2 regions of the Sphingomonas sp. GW822-FHT03G08 genome follow, and region 1 is predicted to be linked to the other one. Evidence: predicted binding sites of a transcription regulator. Region 1 holds the regulator's gene; the other holds the start of a gene.

Region 1 (4,535 bases):
CGAGATCGAGAAATCCGTCGACGACGACTCCCCCGTCATTGCCCCACGGATCAGGAAGATCAAACTTGCCTGGTGCCATAGCGCGCGGATGCGAACAGGGCGCCGCCACCGCAATGCCGTAGCTGAACAAGAATGTCAGGCCAAGGATCAGGGCCTGCTGAATGCTGCGCATGCGCGAACCTCCCTAGCGATAGAGTTGGAGATGGGATCGCAGATCTGCCTCGCTGCCGAAGAAGCGATTGACGTCGAGCACGGCATCGTTGCGATAAAGCGCGAAGCCACCGTACGAAGAATATTGCTGGAAGATGCAGCGATCGGGCCGCGAATCCGGGCGACAAAGCCGATCCAGGTCTTTGCGCTCCATCGGATCATCAGGTGATGGCGCTCCCGCGCTGGCCAGATGGTAGCTGATCCAGACTGGCAGATCAGCGAGGCCACATATGTTCTGGGCGAGGTCGTAGTCTCGCCAGAAATCAGCCGATACGAACAGGATAACGGCACTGGTTTTTGTTTTGGGCCGTGCGTGCACCCTGGCAATGAATTCGCATGCCATGCGTCCGATCACAGCGCCATATGCGCGTCGATCTTCCGCAGTCGCGCCAGGCAGAGGATCATAGCTGAGATCCAGCGCGATCGGCAGGAATGCCGGCACATCCGTTTCAGTCAACCGATCCGGCAGGGTTTGGAGGCGCAGCACCTGATCAAGATGATCAAGGAAGATATCTGCCTGCATCTGCGCAATTGCAGCCGCGTCGTTCATAATCGCCCGCATGAGACCATCCTTCGCATCCGCGGTGGCGGATGCCCAAGATTTCGCCCTTGCCGGAAGGAAACTCATGTTGTGATAGGGGCCGGTCAACAGCCCAGCATCGCGGGCTGCCGCCCAATGCAGGCGAAACAGCTGGCTTTCATTTGCTTCCTGCGTGCCAGCCGACAAGCGCACATAGGCGAAGCGCGCACCACAAACGCGCGCAGCGTTGAAGTTGGTCTCGTCCTGATACTTGGAAACATCAATGCCAGGCACCGATGGTCGTCCCCCGGGCAGATCGACGAAACCTTGGAGCCTCGGCCCGCTATTGCCCGGCATGCCAGATCGCGTGATACGTGCCGGAACCGCTTGCACGTTGATCGGCGCTACAGATCGCCGACAATCAAGCTCGGTGTCTTCATGCGTCGGAACCTGCTGTGACGCTACGGCCAACAGAGCGCTAGAAAGTAGTGCGAACATGGCCAAGCCCCCAGAGAGCCAAATGCACGCATACCAGAGAAAAATATCGGTATTGATACCGATGAAACTCCAATCAACTCTGCCTGCTCCAATTCCATCCCTCAAGTAAAACCCTTGGCAAAATTGAACCATTTCGGTTTCTTGTCATGCGGCCACGGCATATCTCCTATCACCTGAACCACTTCAACAACCCACCATCGCTAGAATATCGCCTCTCCATATCTTTACGACCTAAGAAGCGCTCCCCACTTGGCTGACAATGTCAGGAGCACAACGAAATCAACTTCTCGGGATGATGACCGCGTAACTCCCGCACCACCTACTGGCGCACCCCCGCCCGCTTGCCCTAGGCAGGCGCCATGCCCGCCGCTCTCCTCCCCGTCGCCGAAGCCCAGCAGCGCCTGTTCGCGCGCGCCGCCCCGCTCGCCGAGGAGGCGGTGCCGATCGCCCTGGCCGCCGGACGCTGGGCCGCCCGCGATGTCCTTGCCCGCCGCACCCAGCCCGCCTCTGCCCTCTCGGCGATGGACGGCTATGCGATCCGCTTCGCCGATCTGCCCGGCCCCTGGCAGGTGATCGGCGAGAGCGCTGCCGGGCGCGGCTTTGCCGGCGCGGTCGCCCCGGGCCAGGCCGTGCGCATCTTCACCGGCGCCCCGCTGCCGCCCGGCGCCGATACCATCCTCGTCCAGGAGGAAGCCGCGCGGGAGGGCGATCATCTCGCACTGGCCGGCGAAGGCCCGCTGCGCCTTGGCGGCAATGTCCGTGCGCGCGGGCTCGATTTCAGCGAGGGCGATGTATTGCTCCGCGCCGGATCCCGGATCACCTCCGCCGCCCTCGCGCTTGCCGCCCTGGCCGGCCACGCGACCCTGCCCGTCCGCCGCAAGGTCCGGGTTGCGCTGCTCTCCACCGGCGACGAGCTGGTTCCGCCAGGCGCGCCGCTCGGGCCCGACCAGATCCCCGAGACCAACCGGCTGCTGCTCACCGCGATGCTGGCCGATCTTCCGGTCGAGCTGATCGACCTCGGCATCCTGCCCGATCGCCTGGGCGTGCTCGAGGCCGCGTTCCGCGCGCTCGACTGCGATCTGCTCGTCACCACCGGCGGGGCCTCGGTCGGCGATCATGACCTGGTTCGCCCGGCGCTGCTCGCGGCGGGAGCGGAGATCGATTTCTGGAAGATCGCGCTGCGCCCGGGCAAGCCGATGATGGCCGGGCGGCTCGGCGAGGCGATGCTGCTCGGCCTGCCCGGCAATCCCGTGTCGGTGTTCGCCACCGCGACTTTGTTCGTGCGGCCGCTGGTCGCGCATCTGGCGGGGGCCGCCGATCCCTTGCCGCGCAGCCGGTCGGTGCCGCTCGGCGAACCGCTGCCCGCCACGGGCGCGCGCGCTGACTATCTCCGTGCCGAGCTGGTGGGGGGCCGCGCCTTTGCCGCGACGATCCAGGACAGCTCGATGCTGCGCACGCTGGCACGGGCGACGTGCCTGATCGTGCGTCCGGCCGGGGCGCCGGAGGCGAAAACGGGCGACTCGGCGGAAATCCTCGACATCGCTTGACAAGCGCGCGGAACATTGCATAAACGTTCGCAGTCTGTTCCACGCCAGGAGAAACCGGATGCTCACGCGCAAGCAGCACGAGCTCATCTGCTTCATTGCCGATCGGCTTGCCGAGACCGGCGTCTCGCCTTCGTTCGAGGAAATGAAGGAAGCGCTCGATCTCAAGTCGAAGTCGGGGGTGCATCGGTTGATCTCTGCGCTGGAGGAGCGCGAGTTCATTCGCCGCCTGCCGAACCGCGCCCGCGCGCTCGAAGTACTCCGCATGCCCGAGCGCGGCGATGCGAAGCCGGCCGCTGCGGCCAGGTCCGCCGCCCCCGCGGTGGCCGTTTCGAATCTCTCCCCCTCCGCGCCCCTGCCATCTCCCGCGAACGATGTGATCGAGATTCCGCTCCACGGCCGCATCGCCGCGGGTACGCCGATCGAGGCGCTGGAAGGCTCGTCGATGCTCCCGGTTCCCGCGGCCTTGCTGGGCGCGGGCGAGCATTATGCGCTTGAGGTGGCCGGCGATTCGATGGTCGAGGCCGGTATTCTCGACGGCGACTATGCGCTGATCCGCCGTACCGAGACGGCACGCGACGGCGAGATCGTCGTGGCGCTGATCGACGATGCCGAGGCGACCTTGAAGTATTTCCGCAAGGAAGGCGCGATGATCCGGCTCGATCCAGCCAATCGCGACTATAACGCCCAGCGCTACCGTCCCGATCAGGTCCGCGTGCAGGGCCGGCTGGCCGGCCTGCTGCGCAAGTACTGAGGCTCAGGCCAGGAACTCGTTCCAGGCGACCTTGCCGTCGCCATTGCGGTCGAGTTCCTGGAACGGCGCCACATCGGGCTGCCGGCCGAGGAATCGGAACAGGTTCCACGCGGCGGCATATTCGGCGGGCGAAAGCGTGCCGTCATGATCGGCATCGAGCAGGTCGAAGCCGGCGCGGAACATCCTGAGCCGGTGCGCCGCGAATTCGGCGAAGCTGACCCTGCCGTCCCGATTGGCATCGGCCTTGGCCAGGGTGAAGTCGGACGCGGAAATGGCAAAGGGCCGCAACCCCCGAATATCGGGCATCGAGGCCCGGCGCAGCGGCAGCGCCATCACCCGATGCTCCCCGCACCAGATTCGCGGCTCGGCGCGCTTCGGACCGAATTCGTCGGGGGTGAGCACTCCGTCATGATTGCGATCGAACGCGGCATAGCTCGGCCGGAAATCCGGTGCGGCAGTCACCGCGACAGGCATGGCCAGCCCGATCGCCCCGATCATCCCTACGGCGGCCAAAGGGCGACACCAGCGGCGCAACCGGCTTGGCGCAGGCGCGTCGCCGGCGAGATGCGCATCGACATAGCCGCGCACCACATCGCTCGCCGTCCGCCCTTCGGCCCGGCATTGCTCCATGAAGGCGCGCTTCACCGCATGGGGCAGCCGCACTTCGATCGTGTCGCTTTTCTTCGGGTTCCGGATCATGCTGCGAGGAGAGCCCGAAGCCCCTGTCAGCGCCAGCGATTTCGTGTCCGGACAGGTGCAAGTCCCTGCTCCGGCACATAGACCGGCTGCACTTTCGGCGGGTCGCGCCAGGGATGCCGCCCTCCGCCACGCACCATCGCCACCCGACCGCTGGCAAAGGCGATCGCCAGCCCGCCGGTCCTGTCCAGCTGCGGCCGATCGAGCTTTAGCCAGCGCGGCGCGCAGCCCGCCGGCAGGCGCCGGTCGCTGATCACCACATCGACCTTGCGACATAGCGTAGTGAATTCGGCCCAGGGCAAGGCATAGCCGC
Region 2 (4,535 bases), on a different contig from region 1:
CGACTGATCGATGTCGATCACCTTGTCGAGGTGCTGGAGGCCGGTGATCTTGTCATGCTTGCCGGCGAGCAGGCGGGCGCCGTTGAGCTGGCGCGCGGCGGCGGCATAGAGCGTGTCGATCGTGAAGCTCGACTTGCCCGAGCCCGAGACGCCGGTGATGCAGGTGAAGGTGCCCAGCGGGATGCTCGCGGTGACGCCGCGCAGATTGTTGGCGGTGGCGTTCTCGACGGTGAGCTTCTTGCCGGTGCCCTTGCGGCGCTTCTTCGGGACTTCGATCTCGCGGGTGCCGTTGAGATAGTCGGCGGTGACGGAGCCCTTGGTGTTGAGGATCTCGTCGAGCGTGCCGCGCGCGACGATCTCGCCGCCATGGACGCCGGCGCCCGGGCCCATGTCGAGGATATAGTCGGCGCTGCGGATCGCATCCTCGTCATGCTCGACGACGATCACGGTGTTGCCGAGGTCGCGGAGGCGGCGCAGCGTGGCGAGCAGCATGTCGTTGTCGCGCTGGTGGAGGCCGATCGAGGGCTCGTCGAGGACGTAGAGCACGCCGGACAGGCCGCTGCCGATCTGGCTGGCGAGGCGGATGCGCTGGCTCTCGCCGCCGGACAGCGTGCCCGAGGTGCGGTTCAGGTTGAGATAGTCGAGCCCGACATTGTTGAGGAAGCCGAGCCGCTCGTCGATCTCCTTGAGGATCGCGCGGGCGATCTCGCGCTGCTGGTCGGTGAGCGTGGCGGGGAGCTTCTCGAACCAGGCGAGCGCGTCGACCACCGAGAGGCGGGTGGCGTGGCTGATGTCCTCGCCGGCGATCTTGACCGCCAGCGCCTCGGGCTTGAGGCGGGCGCCGTGGCAGACCTCGCAGGGGTGCGCGGCCTGGTACTTGGCCAGCTCCTCGCGCATGAACGCGCTCTCGGTCTGCAGCATGCGGCGGTTGAGGTTGCCGATCACGCCCTCGAACGGCTTCTTCACGTCGTACGACTTGCGGCCGTCGACGAAGGTGAGGGTGACCGGCTTGCCGCCGGTGCCGTGGAGGACGATCAGCTGGACCTCGCCGGGCAGATCGCGCCACGGCGTGTCGAGGCTGAAGCCGAACTCGCGGGCGAGGCTGCCGAGCACCTGCATGTAATAGGGCGAGGGCGGATTGGACTTGGCCCAGGGCACGACCGCGCCCTTCTTGATCGACAGGTCGTGATTGGGGACGACGAGATCCTCGTCGAACACCAGCTTCTCGCCCAGGCCGTCACAGGTGGGGCAGGCGCCCTGGGGGGCGTTGAACGAGAAGAGGCGGGGCTCGATCTCGGGGATGGTGAAGCCGGAGACCGGGCAGGCGAATTTCTCGGAGAAGACGATGCGGTTGTCCGGGATGCCGGTGCCCTTCATCGCGCCGCCGGTGACGTTGAACTCGGCCCGGGCCTCGGCCACGCGGGCGCCGGTGGCCTCGGCGACGGTCGCGTCGACCAGATCCACGTACGCCAGGCCCTCGGCGAGCTTGAGCGCGGTCTCGAAGGACTCGGCAAGGCGGGTGGCGATGTCGTCCCGCACCACCAGACGGTCGACCACCACTTCGATGTCGTGCTTGTACTTCTTGTCGAGGGCGGGGGCTTCCTCGATCAGATAGGTCTCGCCGTCGATGCGGACGCGCTGGAAGCCGGCGCGCTGCCACTCGGCAAGCTCCTTGCGATACTCGCCCTTGCGGCCGCGCACGACCGGGGCGAGGAGGAGCAGGCGGGTGCCCTCGGGCAGCGCGAGGACGCGGTCGACCATCTGCGACACGGTCTGCGCGCTGATCGGCAGGCCGGTGACCGGGGAATAGGGCACGCCGACGCGCGCCCAGAGCAGGCGCATGTAATCGTAGATCTCGGTGACCGTGGCGACCGTCGAGCGCGGATTGCGCGAGGTCGTCTTCTGCTCGATCGAGATGGCAGGGCTGAGGCCCTCGATATGCTCGACGTTCGGCTTCTGCATCAGCTCGAGGAACTGGCGGGCATAGGCCGAGAGCGACTCGACATAGCGGCGCTGGCCCTCGGCATAGATGGTGTCGAAGGCGAGGCTCGACTTGCCCGAGCCGGACAGGCCGGTGATCACCGTGAGCGTGTCGCGCGGGATATCGACGTCCACGCCCTTGAGATTGTGCTCGCGCGCGCCGCGGACGGAAATGGTGGTAAGTGCCATGCCGAGGGTTCTAGCTTTGTTCTGTTGGGGTTTCTAGTGGGGAGATAGGAACGCCCGGCACAAAGCGCCAGTTGCCGGTGTTGCTTGGGATGGCGGGGTGCATCGCGCGTTCTCCGCTTCCTTTCGCAAAGCTGCACGTACATTTCACCCGCCGTTCAGCGCCCGGGGTGGAAATTTGCGCGGACATGCAGGAGGGATGGGCGATGCGGTTCGAGAGGATGTTCCGGCTGGGTATGCTGGCGGGCGTGGCGTTGGCCATGCCCGGCCTGGCGATGGCGACGGTGCCGGTTGCGAAGGCGGCGGCACAGGCCGGCCCTCAGTCCGGACCCCAGTCCGCCGAGGACTATCAGTGGATCGACCGCGCCGATGCGCTGTGGGACGCGATCGGCGACTCGCCGCCCGACTTCGCCTTTCCCTTCGAAGGCGCCGAGCCCTGGGCATGGCAGACGACCGACGGCTATACGATCATCGTCGAGGATGCGGGCGAGGGCGGCATCCGCAGCTATTATTTCGCGCCGGGCGCGCGCGGGCCGTTCCTGGCGGTCGAGCCGGGGATGAGCTTCGCCTATGAGAGCGGGCGGCTGGCGATGGTCTATGACGCCGATGGCGAGGCGGCGCCGCGCGGCGAGTTCGGCGATTATGACGATGCCGCGGGCGACCTGTACGACCGCGCGCTGCGGCTGCGCGACGCGATGTCGGGGCGCGACTATCGCCCGGTCGATGCCGATGTCTGGATCGATACCAGCCCGCTGATCTTCAGCTTCATCCAGAGCTGGGACATCGGCCGCAGCCGCTATCCCGGCTGGGCGCGCTACCATGCGCGCAGCGACGCGGCGGCGTGGCGCCGGCGCTTCGACGCCGAGCAGCGCCGCCGGCGCGACCAGGCGCTGCGCTTCCGCCACTGGCGCGACGGCGGCTTCCAGGGCCCGCCCCCGGGCCGCTTCCACCGGCCGGACGGGCCGGGCCGGCCGGGGGCGGGAAGACCGAACCAGCCGGGATCGGGCTGGTCGCGTCCGCCGGGCGGCGGGCGGCCGGGCCGGCCGGGCTGGGGCGGGCGCCCCGGCACCACGCCCGACGCACCGGGTGGCGGCACCCGCCCGCCGGTGACGCGCCCCGACAATTTCCGGCCCGACGGCACGCCGGGCTGGCGGCGCGGCCGGCCCAGCCTGCCGGCGCCGAGCGATGTCGCGCCGGATACGCCGCCGGCACCCGATGCCACGCGCCCGCCGCGCCCGCTGCCCGATGGCAGCGGCACGGGCTGGCGGCGGCCTTCGCAGCCGGGCGCGGGCAATCCGACTTGGTCGCGGCCGTCGCGCCCCGAGGGCGGCTGGCAGCGGCCCAATCCGCCGGTGGTGACGCCCATGCCGGCACCGGGCGGGCCCTCTACCGGCGACGCCACGCCGTCCCGGCCGGGCTGGAACCGACCCTCGCGGCCCGAAGGCGGCTGGCAGCGGCCGAACCCGCCGGTGGTGACGCCGGCACCGGCACCGGCGACGCCCTCGACCGGGGATGCCGCGCCGTCCCGGCCGAACTGGAACCGGCCTGCCCCGCCCGAAGGGGGCTGGAGCCGGCCCGATCGCCCCGAAGGCGGCTGGCAGCGGCCTTCGGCACCGAGTGCGACGCCTGCTCCCGCGCCGGCGGCGCCTCCGGCAGCGGACAATGCGCCGAGCCGGCCCAGCTGGTCGCGGCCCTCGCGCCCGGAAGGATGGCAGCGTCCGGCCACGCCGAGCGCGGCGCCGCGCCCGAGCTACAGCCCGCCGCCCCAGGCCGCTCCGGCGCCGCGCCCGAGCTATACCCCGCCGCCGCGCACCGCCTCGCCGCCGCCCCGGTCCGCGCCGCCGCGGCCGGCCAAGCTGCCCGACAAGAACCTGAGCGTCGACTAGAAGGGCAGCAGCGCTTCGTAGAGGCTGAGCGGCGCGATGCCGGGGAGATCGGCGCCGCGCCGCAGCAGGAAGGCGTGGCGGACGATCTCGGCCTGCTGCTCGATGCCGTAGCGCCCGAAGGGGCGGCCGGGCTCGAGGATATAGTCATAGCGGCAGAAGGGATGGCGCTGGAGCGGCAGGAACAGGCCCGACTGGTGCTGCCAGACATGGGCGAGTTCGTGGATGAACAGCCCCTGCAGCCCGAGCGGGGCATGCGCGAAATCCTCGCGGTAGAGCCCTGAGGCCGGGTTGAAATGGATCGTGCCGAGCGGCGCCATGGTGGTGTGCCGCGGCTGGAAGAACGCCCATTTGCGGTTCGCTACCGCCGCCCGGGCGGGATCGAGCGCGTCGCCGAACACGCTGCGGGCGAGCTCGGCTTCGCCTTGGGTGAGGGGGCGGGATCGGGCCATCCGCCCTAGATGGCGGGTGGCCGGCGGCTTGTCA

Evidence for each region. The regulator LexA, encoded in region 1, represses DNA repair genes until DNA is damaged. The targets are predictions, from matches to a motif close to GTTCCNCNCTTGTTCT.
Region 2: uvrA (excinuclease ABC subunit UvrA) is a predicted target of LexA. The motif match lies at 2,177-2,192, and genes of this name have one in related genera.

Annotation. Positions count from the first base shown of each region.
Region 1 is NZ_JBXAMZ010000001.1:951,753-956,287, forward strand. It holds gene AC1RJ5_RS04125 (hypothetical protein) at 1-172, opposite strand, end outside; gene AC1RJ5_RS04130 (glycoside hydrolase family 25 protein) at 185-1,228, opposite strand; gene AC1RJ5_RS04135 (molybdopterin molybdotransferase MoeA) at 1,588-2,775, shown strand; gene lexA (transcriptional repressor LexA) at 2,834-3,526, shown strand; gene AC1RJ5_RS04145 (EF-hand domain-containing protein) at 3,530-4,225, opposite strand; gene AC1RJ5_RS04150 (ComEC/Rec2 family competence protein) at 4,252-4,535, opposite strand, start outside.
Region 2 is NZ_JBXAMZ010000002.1:120,812-125,346, forward strand. It holds gene uvrA (excinuclease ABC subunit UvrA) at 1-2,169, opposite strand, end outside; gene AC1RJ5_RS18005 (hypothetical protein) at 2,373-4,052, shown strand; gene AC1RJ5_RS18010 (vgr related protein) at 4,049-4,501, opposite strand; gene AC1RJ5_RS18015 (hypothetical protein) at 4,533-4,535, opposite strand, start outside.